3 regions of the Streptomyces sp. NPDC058000 genome follow, and region 3 is predicted to be linked to each of the others. Evidence: riboswitches for the same ligand, from Rfam matches in the RefSeq annotation. Region 3 holds a riboswitch; each other region holds the start of a gene.

Region 1 (6,349 bases), on a different contig from region 3:
GCCGGCGGAGAGGCGGAGGTCGTGGCCTATGACGTCCAGGAGCGGCTGGGCGAAGTAGTTGCCGGCGACCGAGAGGCCGGCGGCGACGGACATCAGGAGCAGGGTGCCGCGGCTCAGGCGGCTGGCCCTCGCGTCGGCGCCGGAGCCCGTATCCGGTCCCGTCTCGTGGTGCGCGGCGTGCGCGGCGGTGTTCATGCGGCCCAGCGTCCCGCTCGGGCCATCCATCGGTCCAACACATAGTTTTCATCGCATCGATCGTCGATTGCGATGGATGGCGATGGATGGCGATGGCTGGTGGAGGGGTGGTGGCGGGGCGGTGCGTGCCTACGATCGCGCGCATGGAGCTCCAGCAGATGCGGTACGTCGTCGCGGTCGCCGAGACCGGTGGGTTCACCCGGGCCGCGGAGCGCTGCCATGTGGTGCAGTCCGCACTCAGCCACCAGATCGCGCGGTTGGAGAAGGAGCTGGGGGCCCGGCTCTTCGACCGGACGAGCCGGAGCGTGCGGCTGACCGTCGCCGGGGAAGCGTTCCTTCCGGTCGCCCGGCAGACGTTGCAGGCCGCCGAGCGGGCCCGTGCGGAGGTGGAGGCGGTGACCGGCGAGGTGCGCGGGCGGCTGGCGGTGGGGGCGATCTCCACCGTCGGGGCGGTCGATCTCGCCCGTGAGCTGGGCGCGTTCCGTACGAAGTATCCGAAGGTGCGGATCAGCCTCCAGATGGAGATGAGCGATCCGTTGATCGAGCGGGTGCGGGAGGGCGCGCTGGACGTGGCGTTCGTCGGGCTGGTGCCCGGGGCGCGCACGGTCGGCGTGCGGGAGGAGGTGCTGGCGCGCGGGGAACTGGTCGTGGTGGTGCCGCCGGAGCATCCGCTGGCCGGGCGGAAGTGGACGACGTTGGCGCGGGTGGCGCGGGAGACCTTCGTCGACTACGCCGAGGGCTCGGCGGCGCGGCGCCAGCGCGAGGAGGCGTTCCGGGCGGCGGGGCTGACGACGCAGGTGGCGTTCGAGGTGACGACCGTGGAGTTCCTGGCGGGGCTGGTCCGGGCCGGGCTCGGGATCGGGATGGTGCCGGAGGTGTCCGCCCGCAAACTGGCCGGGCTGCACCTCGTGCGGGTGCGGCCGGCGCCGGAGCGGACCGAGCGGGTGGTGTGGAGCGGACTGGGGCCGTCGCCGGCCGCGGCGGCGTTCCTGGCGGGGCTGGGCGTGGAGACGGGTTGAGGCCCTGAGTGGGGTGAGGTCCCCGAGTGGGGTGAGGTGCCTGCGTGGGGTGGGGCGGGTGCGGCACCGGTTACGGTCGATGTGTGCAGCAGATGTCCGACGCCCACCAGGAGACCCGGCCCGACGCCCGCCAGGAGGGCGACCCGCCGACCGCCTGCCCGGTGGCCGCCGCCGGTCCGGTCCCCGAACTCTTCTCCTGGGAGTTCGCCGCCGACCCCTACCCGGCGTACGCCTGGCTGCGCGAGCACGCGCCGGTGCACCGGACGCGGCTCCCCAGCGGCGTCGAGGCGTGGCTGGTCACCCGTTACCCGGACGCCCGGCAGGCGCTCGCCGACGCCCGACTGTCGAAGAATCCGGTGCACCATTCCGACACCGCGCACGGAAAGGGCAAGACCGGCATTCCGGGCGAGCGCGGCGCCAACCTGATGACGCACCTGCTGAACATCGACCCGCCGGACCACACCCGGCTGCGCCGCCTGGTCTCCAAGGCGTTCACCCCGCGCCGGGTCGCCGCGTTCGCGCCGCGGATACAGGAGCTGACCGACCAGCTGATCGACGCCATGATCGAGAAACAGCACGGTGCGCAGCGGGGGAGCGCCGACCTCATCCACGAGTTCGCGTTCCCGCTGCCGATCTACGCGATCTGCGATCTTCTCGGCGTCCCGCCCGAGGACCAGGACGACTTCCGCGACTGGGCGGGCATGATGATCCGGCACGGCGGCGGGCCGCGCGGCGGGGTCGCCCGGTCCGTGAAGAAGATGCGGGCGTATCTGGCGGAGCTGATCCACCGTAAGCGCGGCGAACTCGGGGACGACCTGATCTCCGGGCTGATCCGGGCCTCCGACCACGGCGAGCACCTCACGGAGAACGAGGCCGCGGCGATGGCCTTCATCCTGCTCTTCGCCGGCTTCGAGACCACCGTCAACCTCATCGGCAACGGCGCCTACGCCCTGCTCCGCCACCCCGCGCAGCGCGAACTGCTCCAGAAGTCGATCGCGGCCGGCGACACCGAACTGCTCGGCACCGCCGTCGAGGAACTGCTCCGCTACGACGGGCCCGTGGAGCTGGCCACCTGGCGGTACGCGACCCGGGAGTTGACGCTGGGCGGGCAGCGGATCGCCGCGGGGGACCCGGTCCTGGTGGTGCTGGCCGCCGCCGACCGCGATCCGGCGCGGTTCGACGAGCCGGACGTGCTCGACCTCACCCGGCGTGACAACCCGCACTTGGGATACGGGCACGGCATCCACTACTGCCTCGGCGCGCCACTGGCCCGACTCGAAGGGCAGACCGCCCTGGCGACCCTGCTGACCCGACTCCCGGACCTCCGACTTGCGGCGGAACCAGACGATTTGCGCTGGCGCGGCGGGCTCATCATGCGCGGACTGCGCACCCTGCCGGTGGAGTTCACGCCCGAACCGCGTCCTGACCAGGGATCACTCCATAACTGACGCCCAGTCAGCTACGTGACCATCGCGTGATCTCCGCTACACCGACTTGTGACTGCCCGTAACCCCGGCTACCTTTCCACCGACGATCGGGGCCGGCCCCGGGCTGCCGCCCGGTACCTCGCCGACACCGGTCCGACAACTCAACCGCCGCGCGAAAGGCAACCGCATGCGTTCCGGGAACGGCCGGCATCGTCGCCCCCGACAAGCACCGGCCATCTTTGTCACGGCAGGAGTGACCGGCGCGGGCCTGGCCCTGCCGCTGTTCACCGCGGGCGGCGCCCAGGCGGCCGACGCGCCGACCTGGGACCGCGTCGCGCAGTGCGAGAGCGGCGGGATGTGGAGCTCCGCCACCGGCAACGGCTTCTACGGCGGCCTCCAGCTCACCCAGGAGATGTGGGACGACTACGGCGGCTCCGCCTACGCCTCCCGCCCCGACCTCGCCAGCCGCGCCCAGCAGATAGCCGTGGGCCAGGCGATCCTCGACGACCGCGGCCCGGACGCCTTCCCCAGCTGCGCGGTGCACGCCGGCCTGACCAAGGGCGGCCGCAAGCCCGCCGTCGACCCGGGCCCCACCAGCCGGCCGACGCCGCGCCCGACCGACCGCCACACCGGCACCGGCGCCCCCTCCGACTCCGACGCGACCGGGGACGCCTCCGGCGCGAAGGGGGACCCGGGCGAGGACGGCCCGGCCACCAAGACCCCCGAGCCGTCCGGCAGCGATTCCGGCCGTGGTTCCGGCGGTGGTTCCGGCGGTGACACCGGTACGGATGCCGGCTCCGGCACTGGCTCCGACTCCGGCACCGGTTCCGACTCCGGCACCGACGCCCCGGACGCGCCCCCGGTGACCCCGCCCCCGGCGACCCCGGGCCCGACGGACTCCCCGTCCGCGTCCCCCGCCCCGTCCGACTCCGGAGCGCCCACCGGGTCCCCGTCCGGGACGCCGTCCACCTCCCCGTCCGACCCGGCTTCCCCGGCTCCGTCCGGCTCCACCGAGCCCGGTGACCCCGCCGCGCCGCCCGCCACCGGCAAGCACCGCGGCGCGCCGGACGGTGGCGCGGACGCCGGGGACGACCGGGACGGCGGCAGCGGCCGGCACGCCTCCCGCGGCGGGGAGGCGCCCCGCACGCCCCCGGCGGACGGCAGCTACCGCGTACGCCCGGGTGACAACCTGTCAGCGATCGCCGACAGTCATGACCTGCCGGGCGGCTGGCCCGCGCTCTACCACCGCAACCAGGGCCTCATCGGCTCCGATGCGGACCTCATCCACCCCGGTCAGCTGCTCGATCTCGGCCGACCCCAGGGGTAGTTACCGCCGGTTCGCCCGGTTTCGTAAAAGTGAGATATGGCTCTCGTTGCGGGGGATGGGTCCAGGCCCGTCCCCCGTTTCCATACTGGGGCCTACCTGCGGAAATGCTGGCCGCGATGATCAAAAACGGTCAACTTGGTTCAGAAGATGGGGTTTGAACACCAACGGGATTACTGCTTACGGTCAGGACCGCTCGCCAAAGCGGGCCCTCCGATCGCACGCCGAGTCCTGCCGGCGGTTGGAGTCGACGACGCGCAAGCGCCGAAGGCAGGAGCGGGGGACCCAAGGTAAGTGCCGGCCCCGCCCGTGAAAACGGGTCGACCGGCTTGGGGTGAAGCCCTGCGTGTCGCATCCGCGGCACGCACGGCCGGGCAGCTCACGCCCGAACCCGACAGCTCACCTCGTAGGCGTCGGTGAGGAAACGAACGCACGATGCTGATCAACAAGGGCAAGCACCGCCGCAGCTCCAAGGCCGTCCGCGTCGCCACCCTGGCCGGTGTCGCCGGCGCCGCCGTCGCCGTCCCGCTGCTGGGCGCCACCTCCGCTTCCGCCGCCTCCGTCGCCACCTGGGACAAGGTCGCCCAGTGCGAGTCCGGCGGCAACTGGTCGATCAACACCGGTAACGGCTACTACGGTGGCCTGCAGTTCTCGAACTCCAGCTGGGCCGCCGCCGGTGGCACCCAGTACGCGGCCCGCGCCGACCTGGCCACCAAGTCCCAGCAGATCGCCGTCGCCGAGAAGCTCCTCGCCCTCCAGGGCCCGGGTGCCTGGACCTGCGCCGGCGCCGGCAACCTGACCGCTGGTGGCCCGGCCGCCAACGTCGACACCTCCGGTGCCACCGTCAAGAAGAGCCAGGGCGCCTCCGAGGCCCGCAAGCAGACCCAGGGCACCACCAAGAAGTCCGCCCCGGTCCGCGAGAAGGTCGAGAAGGCCCAGCCGGCCCCGCAGCACTCGCACCGCTCCGGTGACACCTACACCGTCAAGTCCGGTGACACCCTCGCCAAGATCGCCAAGGCGCACGGCACCAACTGGAAGGCGCTCTACGCCGCCAACAAGTCCGTCGTCGGCGGCAACCCCAACCTCATCTTCCCGGGCCAGAAGCTCAGCATCTGAGCCGTCCCGGTTGCCCCAGAGAGCTGCCCCGCCGCGGCGCGTACCCCCGAGCGCGCCACGGCGGGGCTTCTTTCGTTGTCCGGGTCCGGACGCCGCGCCGCGGCCCGTCCACCTGCCCGGCGCCGCCCGGCTGGCACACGTCCTGACGTGCAGCGTTTCCCGATGCCCCGGGCGGCCGGGCGCGGCGTTCCCCGCATAGCGAACATCGTGCGGAAACCTCCCGTGAACTGGGCTTTTGGGCAGCTTGTTGGGTAATTCCGTCCCACGGAGCGGGCCACAGGCGAGCGGATCCGCCCGGGGCCGTTAGGCTCATGCCGAGACCTCCAGACACCCATGAAGGAGACAACGTGCCGTCCATCGACGTCGTCGTAGCCCGCGAAATTCTCGACTCGCGAGGTAATCCCACGGTCGAGGTCGAGGTCGGCCTCGACGACGGCAGCACCGGCCGTGCCGCTGTTCCGTCCGGCGCCTCGACCGGCGCCTTCGAGGCCGTCGAGCTTCGCGACGGCGACCCGAACCGCTACCTCGGCAAGGGCGTGGAGAAGGCCGTCCTCGCCGTCATCGAGCAGATCGGCCCGGAGCTCGTCGGCTACGACGCGACCGAGCAGCGGCTGATCGACCAGGCGATGTTCGACCTGGACGCCACCGACAACAAGGGCTCGCTGGGCGCCAACGCCATCCTCGGCGTCTCCCTCGCTGTCGCGCACGCCGCCTCCGAGGCCAGCGACCTGCCGCTGTTCCGCTACCTGGGCGGCCCGAACGCGCACGTCCTGCCCGTCCCGATGATGAACATCCTGAACGGCGGCTCGCACGCCGACTCCAACGTGGACATCCAGGAGTTCATGATCGCGCCGATCGGCGCGGAGTCCTTCTCCGAGGCCCTGCGCTGGGGCGCCGAGGTCTACCACACCCTCAAGAAGGTCCTGAAGGCCAAGGGCCTGGCCACCGGCCTCGGCGACGAGGGCGGCTTCGCCCCCAACCTGGGCTCCAACCGCGAGGCCCTCGACCTCATCCTTGAGGCCATCAAGGAGGCCGGCTACGCCCCCGGCCAGGACATCGCGCTCGCGCTGGACGTCGCCGCCTCCGAGTTCTACAAGGACGGCAAGTACCAGTTCGAGGGCAAGGAGCGCTCGGCCGCCGAGATGACCGAGTACTACGAGGAGCTGGTGGCGGCCTACCCGCTGGTCTCCATCGAGGACCCGCTCTTCGAGGACGACTGGGCCGGCTGGAACGTCATCACCCAGAAGCTCGGCGCGAAGGTGCAGCTC
Region 2 (6,349 bases), on a different contig from region 3:
GTCGGCGCAGGGGGAGTTGTTCCCCGCGGCCGAGACCGGCGGCGCTCCCCGGCGGCTGCCCACGGGGCGTGGGCAGCCGGCCGGATCGATCAGACGGTGGCCCCGTGGCCGTGCAGCCAGGGCAGCGGATCCGTCGGGGCGCCGGCGCCCGGGCGGACCTCCAGGTGGAGGTGCGGAGCGGTGGCGTTCCCGGTAGCGCCGACACGGCCGATGACGTCGCCCGTGTGGACCCGGCCCGTCGTCTTGACCATCGAGGACAGGTGGCAGAACCAGAGCTCCGTACCGTCGTCGAGGGTGAGGACGATGCGGTAGCCGTAGCCGCCGGCCCAGCCCGCCTGGGTGATGGTCCCGTCGTGAACTGCCGTGACCAGCGTGCCGGTTGGGGCCGTGAAGTCCTGGCCGGTGTGGTCCGCGGCCCAGCGGTCGCCGGTCTGCCCGAAGCCGGCGGCGAGGGTGTACGAGGAAACCGGGGCGGCGAAGGGCTTCGCCGCGTCGGTGGGCCGGTCGGCCTGCGGCGCCGGACGGGCCTCCGGCGCCGTGCGGGGCGCGGCTTCCGCCCCTGCCTGAGGCTCGGCTGCCGTTTCGGCTTCCGATTCAGCCGCTGGTTCGGCTGCCGTCTCGGCTGCCGTTTCGACTGTTGGCTGCGTCGCCGTCGTCGTTTCCGGCGCTGCCGCCGGCTTCTCCTCGCCCGTCGCGGCCCGCTCCGCGGCCCCCTGCTGGGCGCCCGTGTCGTGGGCCGCCTGGAGGACGGCGGCGTGCTCCGCGGCGCCCGGCCGGCCGTCGGCCTGCTGGAGGATGCGGTTGCGCAGCGCCTCGGCCGCGCCCTGCGCGCCGTCACCAGGAGCGATGGCCTGGGAGAGGGGTGCGGAGGGGCTGGAGGGGGCGGCGACCGCCGAAGTGGCGGCCGTCGGGGCGTGCGCGACACCGCCGCCGGCCGCCAACGGGCTGGCACCGGGGCGGGGCGCGGCGTCCTGGTGCGCGCCGGCGGCGTCATCGACCAGCCCACCGGGGTCGGGCATCGATATCGGCACCGGCGGTCGGCCCTCGGCCGCGGCCACCCCGCTCGCGCCGACCGCCGCGATCACGCCGACGCCCAGCACCGTGCCGCCGCGCGCCAGACCACCGCCGCGCTGCTTGGCCACCCGGTGCTTGCCGCGGACCAGACGGGCCGCTCCGTCGCCGACACCCGACTCGTCGACCGGGAACCCCTCCTCATCGGCGCCCTCGCCGTCGGCGCCCTCGCTTTCGAGGCCGAGCGCCGGCTCGCCACCGGGCAGCGAGCCCGCCACCGGCGCACCCTGCACCGGTACGCCCGGGGACGGCGCCCCCTGGGGCAGCGGTTCCGGGACCAGCAGGTCGTGGGAGAACGCGCCCTGGTGCGGACGCCGATCGGTCAACTCCCCGTAGGGCGGCTGGACATGGGCCGAGCCAACGGGAGCACCGACACCAGCGGGATGACTGGCAGCGGTGGGATCACCGGCAGCGGTGGGAACAGCGAGGCCGGTGGGACCACCGGGCCCGGCGGGGCCGCCGAAGCCGACCGAGCCGCCGAAGTCGGCGGGGCCACCAAGGCCGTACGCGGACGGAGCATGAGGGGCGGGCCTATTGGACGCCACGGGGGCGCACTCCTTTCCTTCCTTCTCGCCTACCGGGTTAGCTGACGGGTTCGGAGCAGGAAGGTCTCCTACGAGCGCCCCCTGGCGAGAGGCGCCCGATTCACCCCAAGAGGGTGGTTCCCCGGTTCCCTCGACTCAATTCCCAGCAATTCCAGGCGGATCCGACAGGCCCCTCGGAACCGGTCGATCCGGGCGACTCGACTCGGGTCGAGGACACGGATCGGGGACACCGGTCGCGCCGTGCGAACAGCCGGCTCGGGCGGGTGGCTTTAAAGGTCGTTCTGGACGTGCGGGAACAGCGCGTACGGGATTCGGCGTCGGCGCACGGTGCCGCCACTGGCGACGGCTGGGACGACCGCGCTCCGTTATCGGACAGTAATAGAGACGGTGCGGGAAATCCAAGCGTTCCCACGAATCCACGGGGGTTCCGCAAGCCCCCCGAGGAAGCTCTGGCATGGACTTTTACCCCCAGCCCGGCCGCAAACAGGGCGAGTTGGTACCGCCCCGCCAAACGATCTCGTGATGATTGTGCGTGAGTCGTTATGCGGAGGGACGCCCCGCAGTTACGGAACGTGAGGAGGATAACGTCGCCTCATGGTCGTCAACGTCGCGAACACCGGAAACGCCGGGACCGCCGGGAACACCGTCAACAACCCACGGGAAGTGGCGGATCGGTACCGGCAGTTCTCCTGGCAACAGGCGCGGGGACAGTCCGACGCGCACGAGGAACTGTCCGCCCGGATCGGCCAGGACGACGAGTTCTGCGAACTGCTGGCGGGTTCGCTGCCGGCCGGCAACAAGCAGCAGCCGAACCTGCTGCTCGCCGCGGTGCGCTACCTCGACGGTCCGCACGCGGAGCTGGGCCCGCGCGGTGAGGCGGCGTACGGGCGTTGGCGCGAGTGGACGGTCCGGCACTGGGACGAGGTCCGCGCGGTGATCATGCGACGCTCCACCCAGACCAATGAACCGGCCCGCTGCGCCACATTGCTGCCGTTGCTGGCCCGTCTGCCGCAGCCGCTGGCCCTCCTGGAGGTCGGGGCGTCGGCGGGGCTGTGCCTGCACCCGGACCGGTACCGCTACCGGTACGTCCAGGAGGGACCCCACGGGGACCACGGGGACCACGGGAGCCACGGGAGCCACGGGAGCCACGGCGACTACGGGAGCCATGGCGCGCCCGTCGAGGGCGGTGCCCCGGACACCCCGGTCACCTTCACCTGCCGCACCAGCGGGGCCGCACCCGGAGGCGACGACGGCACCACGGTGCTGCCCGGTGAGCTGCCCGAGATCGTATGGCGCGGCGGCATCGACCTGGACCCGCTCGACCCGGTCGGGGAACCGGACGACCTCCGCTGGCTGCGCGCCCTCGTATGGCCCGGTGACGAGGCCCGTACGGCGCGGCTCTCGGCGGCCGTCGAAGCGGTGCGGACGTCGCCCCGCCCCACTCTGGTGCGCGGTGACCTGATCGACGAGCTGCCGGCGCTGGCCGCCCAGGCGCCGCCCGAGGCGACGCTCGTCATCTTCCACAGCGCGGTGCTGACCTACCTTCCGCCGGCCCGGCGCGAGGAGTTCGCCCGGCTCGTCCGGTCGCTGCTGGCCGAGCGGGACGGCGGGGGGCACTGGATCTCCCAGGAGCACCACAGCGTGCTGCCGTGGATCACCGCGCCGGAGCACCGTTCCCTCGGGCCGGCGGACGCGATGCTGCTGACCCTCGCCGTGGACGAGCGTCCGGTCGCCCTGACGGGCCCGCACGGCCAGAGCGTGCACTGGCTGCGGCCGCCGCTGCCGTAGCGCGGGCCGATCGCGCCCCGACCGGCCCTGGGACCGGGCCGGGGGGCGCGTCCCCGTTGCCGCCCCGTCCGTGAGGACTGCGGACTGCGAGCTGCGGACTGCCGGGCCCTTGAAAGCCGCCTGAAAACCGCCCACAGGCACCGCCCACCCCGTCCCGTCCGTCCCGTCCCGTCCCGAAGGCCAGCCCGCCGGCTACGCCTCCAAGGGCCGCTGGACCGCCATCAACGCCATATCGTCCGCGGGTCCCCCACCGGTATGCCGGGCGACGTCCTCGACCACCACGTCCAACAGGTCGCCGGGCCCGCTGTACTGGCTGCCACGCAACCGGGCGCACGGGTCGTAGAACCGGCCGGCCCGGTCGCGGGCCTCGGTCACCCCGTCGGTGAACAGGAGCAGCAGCGCCCCGGCCGGGAAGAACGTCTCGTCGGCGCGGTCCGGCCAGCCCGCCATGTCGCTCAGACCCAGCGGCAGCGCGGCGGTGGACGGGGTCAGCTCCCGTAGGCCGCCGTCCGGGGTGAGCAGCAGAGGGGGCGGGTGGCCGCGGTTCAGGAGGCGGAGCACGGACTCGTTCCCGGCGGGGACCTCCGCCAGGACGGCCGTGGTGAAGCCCTCGTGCTGGTCGAGGCCCGCGCGGCGCCCGCCCTCCCGTTTGATCGCCCGTTCCAGCCGGCCCGCCACCGCTTCCAGGGTGGCCTCCTGTTCCGCCGCCTCCCGAAAGGCGCCGATCACGACGACCGCGGCCTCCACGGCCTCCAGCCCCTTGCCCCGTACATCGCCGACGATCATCCGCACGCCGTGCGGGGTGTCCTGGATGGCGTGCAGGTCGCCGCCGATGCGGGCGCCGGCCCGGGCGCCCACGTAGCGCGCGGCGACCGCGAGACCGGCCAAGGTGTCGGGCGGCGCCGGCAGCACGGCCCGTTGGGCGGCCTCCGAGACGTCCCGTACGGAGGCGAGCCGGGCGTCGCTGCGCCGGACGACCCGGTTGATACCGAGCGCCAGGAGGGCCACCACGATGACCGTGATCGCCTCAGTGGCGGACTGGAAGTAGTCCTCGACGCCGTGGTACGTGGCGAGCAGGATTTCGCTGAGGGTGGCGGCCACGGCGGTGGCGGCGGTGGCCCGTAGGGAGTACAGCGGGGCCGCGACCAAAGGGGCGGCGGAGAGGAACGGGGCCGCGGTGTACTGGGGCGGCGTGGCGAGGTCGAAGAGCACGCCGATGACGATCAGGACGGCGGGGAGCCAGCGCACCAGCCGGCGACCGAGCGAGGGCAACGCGTCGCGGCGCGCCCGCCGTTCCTCCTCGCCCGTGCGGTTCCCGCCGCCTCGCACCATCCGCACCGGCCTCTTCCCACTCCGCCCGCCCGGGTGACACCCGGTACGGGTCCGGCACCGCCGCGCTCCGCCCGCACTGCCCGTTCCGACCCCAGCCGCCGGACCGTCCTCGCTGGCGAACCGATCCCGTTGCGTCGGTCATGCCACATCCGACCGTCGTGCCGCATCCGGCCGTCATGCCACATCCGACCGTCGTGCCGCATCCGGCCGTCATGCCGCTTCAAGGCTTGCCGCCACGGCGCCGGCCGGCGAGTCCTCCTGCGCCGAACGGGGTAGGAGCAGGCTGGGGCCGCCCCACCCCCTACGGGTTCCCCCCACCGGGCTCCGGCGCCGTCCCCCGCCCCCCGCCCTCGCACTGATGGACCGTGGCCTGCGCGTGGGCGAGGAAGCGCCGGGTCAGCGGATGCCCGTGGTGCCGCGGAAAGACGAGCTGCAACGGCATCAGGGGCGCGTCGGGGATCGCCACGAAGGAGATGAACGGGTGCACCCGTTGCCGGCCGATGGACTCCGGTACGACCCCGACGCCCCGGTTCCCGGCCACCGCCTCCAGCCACTCGTCGAAGTTCCCGCACCGGGCGGCGATTTCCGGCTGTTCCTCCGGCGGCCAGTCCGACCCGTCCGTCGTCCCGCCGACCTCGTTCAGCACCAACGGCATACGGGCCAGCTCCCGCCAGCCGACCTCGTCCCGCGCGGCGAGCGGGGACCGCACCGATACGGCGGCGACCCGCCGCTCGTGCAGCAGCGTCACCGCCGTCAGGCCCGGCACGGTGATGTTCCCGCGCAGGATCGCGATATCGACCTCGCCGCTGTCCACCCCCGCCAGGGCCGCGTCCCGCCGGAAGACCCGCGCCCCGACCCCGGTCTCCGCCTCGAACCGCTCGATGGCGGCCTGCGGCCAGGTGGCCGGAAATCCCCAGGCGAAGCCGATGCGGAAGAGGGGCACGTCCGGCGCCGGGAGGAGGGCCGTCTCCAAACGGGGCAGCAGCCCGCGGAGTTCGTCGTACAGCCGCTCGCCGGCCGGGGTGAGCGTGACCTGCCGGGTGGTGCGCTCCAGGAGGCGGTAGCCGAGCAGTTCCTCCAGGCGGCGGATGGTGCGGCTGACCGTGGGCTGGGAGAGGCCGAGGCGGTCGGCCGCCCGGGTGAAGTGACGCTCCTCGGCGAGGGCCAGGTAGCAGCGGAGGTGGTGCAGCTCGATGCCCGGTATCGCCATGATCGACATCCTAGGCGGCCCCGCCCGGGCCCCACCGGGATCGGTGGGCACCGCCCGCCCCACCGCTCTCCCGCACCTCAGCGGGCCCTCACCGCTCTCCCGCACCTCACGCGGCCACCGCGCCCGCGCCCTCCTCCCTCCGCACCCCGCCCGACGTCCCGCGCCGCATCCGCATCCCGACCCAGATCACCAGGAACGCGGCCCCGGCCACCCCGCACAGCAGCCACATCGCCGCCTGGTTGCCCCGCAGGAACAGTTCCCCGGAGAGCGCCTCGACGCCGCGCCCGTCCAGCCCGGTGTGCGCACGCAGCAGCCCGGCCCCGGCCCCGGGATCGGCCACGGCCCGCGACACCCACTCCCCACCCGGCAGGCCGCGCGCGGCGAGCGCCGCGTCCAGCGCGCC
Region 3 (6,349 bases):
ACACCGACTACACCGGCCGGTCGCACGACCCGGCCCCCGGCGTCCCCGCCCCCGGCATCCCGGCCCAGGCGGGCCCGCCCGCGGCCGACACCGTCCAGTGGGACGAGCCCCTCGTGGCGTTCACCCATGAGACCGGCGACGACGATGCCGCCGCCCCGCCCGGCGCCGAGGCCGCCACGGCCGACTCCGCGTCGATCGCCGAGGCGATGACGCAGGCGATGCCCGTCACTTCCCTCCCCGACGACGACGCCCCTGCCGGCCAACGGGTCAGCGGCCCCCCGGCGGGCAAGGCCGTCCGCGGCGGCAACCGCGGCCGGCGCCGCCAGGCCAAGCGTTCGGCGCTGCTGACCGTCGCGGTGCCCTCGGTCGCCGCGATGGGCGTCTGCGCGGCGGCCGCGGCCTCGGTCAGCCAGTTCGGCGGGGACAGTCAGGACAGTGCGACGACCCAGGCCGCCCCGGACGCCGGTTCCGCGAAGCGGACGACGGCGGCCAACAAGAAGCTGGACAGCCAGCTCGCCGGACTCAGCGCCAGCGCCCAGGACTTCCGCGAACGGGCCAGCCGCACCCAGGAGCGGCTGGACCTCAAACAGCGGCAGTCCGATGAGCGCAAGCGCAAGGAGGCGGAGGCGGCCCGCAAGGAGGCGCTGCGCCCCAAGTTCGTCCTGCCGGTCACCCAGCACGGCCTGAGCGCGCTCTTCGGCCAGGCCGGGGTGAACTGGATGTCGGTGCACACCGGCATCGACTTCCCGGTCAGCTACGGCACCACGGTCATGGCCGCCACCGACGGCACCATCCGCACCCAGTGGAACTCCGCCTACGGCAACATGGCGATCCTGACCGCGCCCGACGGCACCGAGACCTGGTACTGCCACCTGAGCAGCACCAAGATCCGCTCGGGTTCGGTCAAGGCCGGCGACACCATCGCCTACTCCGGCAACTCCGGTAACTCCACCGGCCCGCACCTGCACTTCGAGGTGCGGCCGGGCGGCGGCGCGGCGGTCGACCCGATCCCGTGGCTCCGCGCCCACGACCTCAACCCGTACTGACCCCGCGCGCCGCGCACGTAGCCGGAGGGGCCTGCCGCACATCGCGGCAGGCCCCTCTCCGGTTCTCCTCGCCCAGGGCCCCTCTGAGGCTTCCCCGGGGCTTCCAGAGGCCCTAGAGCTTCTCCACCGGCGCGTACCGCAGCAGCAGCCGCTTGGGCTTCTCGCCTCCGAAGTCGATGGTCGCCTCGGCGTTGTCCCCGCTGCCCTTGACGCCGACGACCGTGCCGAGCCCGAAGCTGTCGTGGGTGACGCGGTCGCCGACGGCCAGCGAGACCACCGGGCGGTCCGCGGCGCGGCGGGTCGCGAAGCCGCTCGGCCCCTTGGACCGGGCCGACGACAGTGACGCCCCGATGCCGCCGCCGAAGCCTCCCCCGCCCGAGGAACCGCCCGACGACAGCCCGCCCATGGACGCGGACGGCGTCGCGGGACCCGTGCGCTTCCACTGCACGTACTCGTCGGGGATCTCTTCCAGGAAGCGCGAGGCCGGGTTGTACGAGGGCTGGCCCCAGGCGCTGCGCATCGTCGAGCGGGTGACGTAGAGCCGCTCACGGGCGCGGGTGATGCCGACGTAGGCGAGCCGACGCTCCTCCTCCAGCTCCTTGGTCTGGCCGAGCGCCCGCATGTGCGGGAAGACGCCGTCCTCCATGCCGGTCAGGAAGACCACCGGGAACTCCAGGCCCTTGGCGGTGTGCAGGGTCATCAGGGTGATGACGCCGGCGCCCTCCTCGTCCTCGTCCGGGATCTGGTCGGAGTCGGCGACCAGGGCGACCTGCTCCAGGAACTCGGCGAGCGTGCCGGGGCTCGGGGCGGCGGCCGCATCGACGTCGGTCGCCTCGGCGTCGGCCGCCGGCGCTGCGCCCTCGCCGCGCTCCTGCTCGAACTCCAGGGCCACCGAGGCGAGTTCCTGGAGGTTCTCGATCCGGGTCTCGTCCTGGGGGTCGGTGGACGCCTGGAGTTCGGCGAGGTAGCCGGTGCGCTCCAGCACCGCTTCCAGGACCGTGGCGGGGCCGGCCCCGGACTCCACGATCGTGCGCAGCTCCTCCATCAGGGTGTTGAACCGCTTGACGGCGTTGGCGGAGCGGGCGGCCATGCCGTATGCCTCGTCGACCCGGCGCAGCGCCTGCGGGAAAGTGATCTTCTCGCGCAGCGCCAGGGCCTCGATCATCGCCTCGGCGCGGTCGCCGATACCGCGCTTGGGGACGTTGAGGATCCGGCGCAGCGGGACGGCGTCCTCGGGGTTGGCCAGCACCCGGAGGTAGGCGAGGATGTCGCGGACCTCCTTGCGCTCGTAGAAGCGCACGCCGCCGACGACCTTGTAGGGCAGTCCGACCCGGATGAAGATCTCCTCGAAGACCCGGGACTGGGCGTTGGTGCGGTAGAAGACCGCGACGTCGCCGGCCTTGGCGTCGCGGGCGTCGGTGAGCCGGTCGATCTCGTCGGCGACGAACTGGGCCTCGTCGTGCTCGGTGTCGGCCACATAGCCGGTGATCTTCGGGCCGGCGCCGGCGTCCGTCCAGAGGTTCTTGGGGCGGCGGTTCTCGTTGCGCTCGATGACGGCGTTGGCGGCGGAGAGGATCGTCTGCGAGGAGCGGTAGTTCTGCTCCAGCAGGATCGTGGTGGCGTCCGGGTAGTCCTCCTCGAACTGGAGGATGTTGCGGATCGTGGCGCCGCGGAAGGCGTAGATCGACTGGTCGGCGTCACCGACCACGCACAGCTCGGCGGCGGGCGTCTCGGGCGTGCCCGGGCCGACCAGTTCGCGGACGAGGGTGTACTGGGCGTGGTTGGTGTCCTGGTACTCGTCGACGAGGACGTGGCGGAAGCGGCGGCGGTAGTGCTCGGCGACGTCCGGGAACGCCTGGAGCAGGTGGACCGTCGTCATGATGATGTCGTCGAAGTCCAGGGCGTTGGCCTCGCGCAGCCGCGACTGGTACATCGCATACGCCTGGGCCAGGGTCTTCTCAAAACCGTCGGCCGCCGTGCCCGCGAAGCTCTCCTCGTCGATGAGCTCGTTCTTGAGGTTGGAGACCTTCGCGCTGAAGGACTTGGGCGGGAAGCGCTTGGGGTCCAGATCGAGATCGCGGCAGACCAGGGCCATCAGGCGCTTGGAGTCGGCCGCGTCGTAGATCGAGAAGGAGGAGGTGAAGCCGAGCCGCTTGGACTCGCGGCGCAGGATCCGCACACAGGCGCTGTGGAAGGTGGAGACCCACATCGCGTTGGCCCGCGGGCCGACCAGGTCCTCGACGCGCTCCTTCATCTCGCCCGCGGCCTTGTTGGTGAAGGTGATCGCGAGGATCTGGCCGGGGTGGACGTGGCGCTCGGCGAGCAGGTGGGCGATGCGGTGGGTGAGCACCCGGGTCTTGCCGGAGCCGGCGCCGGCGACGATCAGCAGCGGGCTGCCGCTGTGCGCCACGGCGGCCTTCTGCTGGTCGTTGAGCCCCTCCAGGAGCGCCGCCGGGTCGATGGGCGGGCGGGCGGCACCGTCGCGGTAGTACGGCTCCCTGGGGGCGGGCGCGTCGAACTGCCCGCCGAAGAGGTCGGCGGGGACCTCCTCCGGGGCCGGACCGGGCTCGTCCTCGGGCGGCGGCGGGGGCTCCTCGTCCGGGGGGCCGAGGTCCGCCAGGAAGCTGTCGTCAAAGAGGCTGCTCATCGCCCACCGAGTCTAGGCCGCCGCACTGACAACCGGTCCCGGAGTCCCGGATTGGCCGGTACCGCTCCGGATCGGGCAATTCCTTGTGCGACCTGGGGCAAACCCGGGGCCGCTCACATTCAGGTCACAAAAAGGTTTCGGGCATATCGAACACCAGCCTTCACAGAAGCCACACGAGTTGGCTACGGTCTCGCTCGGGCAGCCCGCCGTCCCCGCGGACGACAGCGTTCGCACGGGCCGCCCCCGCCGAGTCCGGTCCTGCCCTCAAAGGCACCCGGAGCCGGGGACCCACCAGCACCACCGGGGTGAATCGACCGGTGCGACCGTCGCCAGGCGGACGCACCAGTCGTAGGGCAAGCCTTCCGTCAGCAGACCGCCCGAACCCGACAGCTAACCCGGTAGGCGGTCCACGGAAGGAGTCGCCGGCCTTGGCGTCCCATCGCAAGCCGCGCACCCCCATACTCGCCACGCCCGGCGGCCGTCGTACGGCAACCGGGCTCACCACCGCCGCCCTCGCCTCGGTCACCCTGCTCTCGCAGACCGCGAACGCGGCCCCGAAGGCACCCCAGCCGACCGTCGAAGAGGTCAAGGCGAAGGTCGACGGCCTCTACCAGCAGGCCGAGGTCGCCACCCAGAAGTACAACGCCGCCAAGGAGAAGGCGGACGGCCAGCAGCGCACCGTGAACCGCCTGCTCGACGAGGCGGCCCGACGCGCGGACAAGATGAACGAGTCCCGGCGCCGGCTGGGCGCGTTCGCCTCGGCGCAGTACCAGAGCGGCGGGATCAGCCCGACCGCCCAGCTGATGCTCGCCAAGGACCCGCAGCAGTTCGTCGACCGCAACCATCTGATGGAGCAGTTGACCGGGCAGCAGAAGCAGGCGATCACCGACTACCAGGAGCAGGCCGCGGCCGCCTCCCGCCAGCGGGCCGAGGCCACCAGCAGCCTGGAGAGCCTCCAGCAGTCGCAGACGTCCCTGAAGGAGAACAAGAGAAGCGTTCAGACCAAGCTGGCCGAGGCACGCCAGCTGCTGTCCCGGCTGACCGCCCAGGAGAAGGCGCGGCTGGCCGAACTGGAGCGCCAGAAGGAGGCCGAGGCCGAGCGCAAGGCCGCCGAACAGGCCCGCAAGGAGCGGCAGCAGCAGCCCAGCGGCGGCAGCAGCAGCGGCTCCGGCCAGGGCTCCGGGGGCGGCACGTCCGACAGCGGCTCGTCCTCCACCAAGGCCCAGAAGGCGCTCGCCTTCGCCCGCGCCCAAATAGGCAAGCCGTACGTCTGGGGCGCGACCGGGCCCAGCTCCTATGACTGCTCGGGGCTGACACAGGCCGCGTGGAAGGCGGCCGGGGTCGACCTGCCGCGCACGACCTGGGACCAGGTCAAGGTCGGCAGCCGGGTCGGCACCAGCGATCTCCAACCCGGCGATCTGGTGTTCTTCTTCAACGACATCAGCCACGTCGGGATGTACATCGGCGGCGGCCAGATGATCCACGCCCCGCACCCGGGCGCCAGCGTCCGGGTGGAGTCGATCTACTACATGCCGATCTACGGCAGCGTCCGGCTCGGGTAGCCGGCATGCGGGCGCGCACCCCGCGCCCGCGCGGAACCCACCCCCCACAGCCACCCCCCACACGCCACCGCGCGGTCATCCTCCGCCTCCGGAGTACGGAGCGGGATGACCGCGCGGTGAGCCGTTGGTACGGCGGTGCGGCGCCGGGGCCGCCGGGCGGGGGCCGGGGGCCGAGCCGCCGGGGTGCTCAGGTCCAGAGCACCGCGATGAAGATGTTGAGCATGGTGAGCCCACCGACCGCGCCGAAGAGCGGCTTGGCGAGCTTCTCCTCGTCGCGCTTGACGTAGACCAGCGCCAGGATCACCACCAGGACGGCCATCTTGATGCCGATCTTGATGTTGTTGAGCGAGTGGCCCTGCATCTGGTTCAGGCCGACCATCACGATGCCGGTGACCAGCATCGTCAGCGCACCGTGCAACATGGCCGGCACGAAGCGGGCGGTACCCGCGCTCATCGCCTTCATCTGGGTCAGGAAGCCGCCCAGGAGAGAGGCGATGCCGATGATGTGCAGCGCGACGAAGACATTGATTACTACGTCCATAGTGCTGGATCGTATCCGCCCCATAGCACGCTCTTTCCGGCAGGGCGCCCGTGATGCCCGCTTCGGTCAGGGCCCGCCGCTCCCGCCCCTCCCCCGGCCGCCGGCCGGTCATCGCCGCGCGGCAGTCGCTCGGAATCGGACAATGCCGGGCAAGGGGGGTCCACACCGTGACCCCGGGCTTAGCTTCCTCCTGCAGACGACCGGGCCCACACCCCGCCGGTCGCATTCGCCCCGCAGGGAAGGAAGTGACGGCCGCCATGGCGTCGCACCACACGGCCGGAGAGCGGCCGCCGCTCGCACCCCCGCCGGCCGACACCCGCACCGCCCGCGGCACCCGCACCGGGCTGCTCCTCGTCGCGGACCCGCAGCGCTACCTGGACGGCGCCACGGTGCTGGAGCGCACGGGCAGCCACCAGGCGACCGCGGTGGCGGGCTGGGCCCGCCGCCTCGGCAGCGTCCGCCGCCTCGGCAACCACCCCACGGCCGCCCCGGAACCCACACCGAAGCCCCCGGCCACCGCGGAACGCGCACGGGAGGCCACGGCCACCGCGCA

The links. A riboswitch is a leader RNA that binds a small molecule or an ion and turns the genes downstream of it on or off. The one in region 3 is predicted to bind cyclic di-AMP.
Region 1: it holds a riboswitch for cyclic di-AMP, as region 3 does, so the genes downstream of both, ACFVT2_RS30960 (transglycosylase family protein) here and ACFVT2_RS32160 (NlpC/P60 family protein) in region 3, are expected to answer to the same signal.
Region 2: it holds a riboswitch for cyclic di-AMP, as region 3 does, so the genes downstream of both, ACFVT2_RS29270 (peptidoglycan DD-metalloendopeptidase family protein) here and ACFVT2_RS32160 (NlpC/P60 family protein) in region 3, are expected to answer to the same signal.

Annotation. Positions count from the first base shown of each region.
Region 1 is NZ_JBHVQS010000043.1:54,107-60,455, reverse strand. It holds gene ACFVT2_RS30980 (MFS transporter) at 1-195, opposite strand, end outside; gene ACFVT2_RS30975 (LysR family transcriptional regulator) at 339-1,214, shown strand; gene ACFVT2_RS30970 (cytochrome P450) at 1,307-2,662, shown strand; gene ACFVT2_RS30965 (transglycosylase family protein) at 2,895-3,968, shown strand; cyclic di-AMP (ydaO/yuaA leader) riboswitch at 4,218-4,393, shown strand; gene ACFVT2_RS30960 (transglycosylase family protein) at 4,401-5,081, shown strand; gene eno (phosphopyruvate hydratase) at 5,429-6,349, shown strand, end outside.
Region 2 is NZ_JBHVQS010000038.1:58,359-64,707, reverse strand. It holds gene ACFVT2_RS29270 (peptidoglycan DD-metalloendopeptidase family protein) at 90-1,397, opposite strand; cyclic di-AMP (ydaO/yuaA leader) riboswitch at 1,628-1,784, opposite strand; gene ACFVT2_RS29265 (DUF2332 domain-containing protein) at 2,211-3,404, shown strand; gene ACFVT2_RS29260 (PP2C family protein-serine/threonine phosphatase) at 3,597-4,736, opposite strand; gene ACFVT2_RS29255 (LysR family transcriptional regulator) at 5,038-5,946, opposite strand; gene ACFVT2_RS29250 (DHA2 family efflux MFS transporter permease subunit) at 6,053-6,349, opposite strand, start outside.
Region 3 is NZ_JBHVQS010000047.1:12,610-18,958, reverse strand. It holds gene ACFVT2_RS32170 (peptidoglycan DD-metalloendopeptidase family protein) at 1-1,046, shown strand, start outside; gene pcrA (DNA helicase PcrA) at 1,159-3,693, opposite strand; cyclic di-AMP (ydaO/yuaA leader) riboswitch at 3,928-4,114, shown strand; gene ACFVT2_RS32160 (NlpC/P60 family protein) at 4,122-5,255, shown strand; gene ACFVT2_RS32155 (hypothetical protein) at 5,443-5,796, opposite strand; gene ACFVT2_RS32150 (C40 family peptidase) at 6,054-6,349, shown strand, end outside.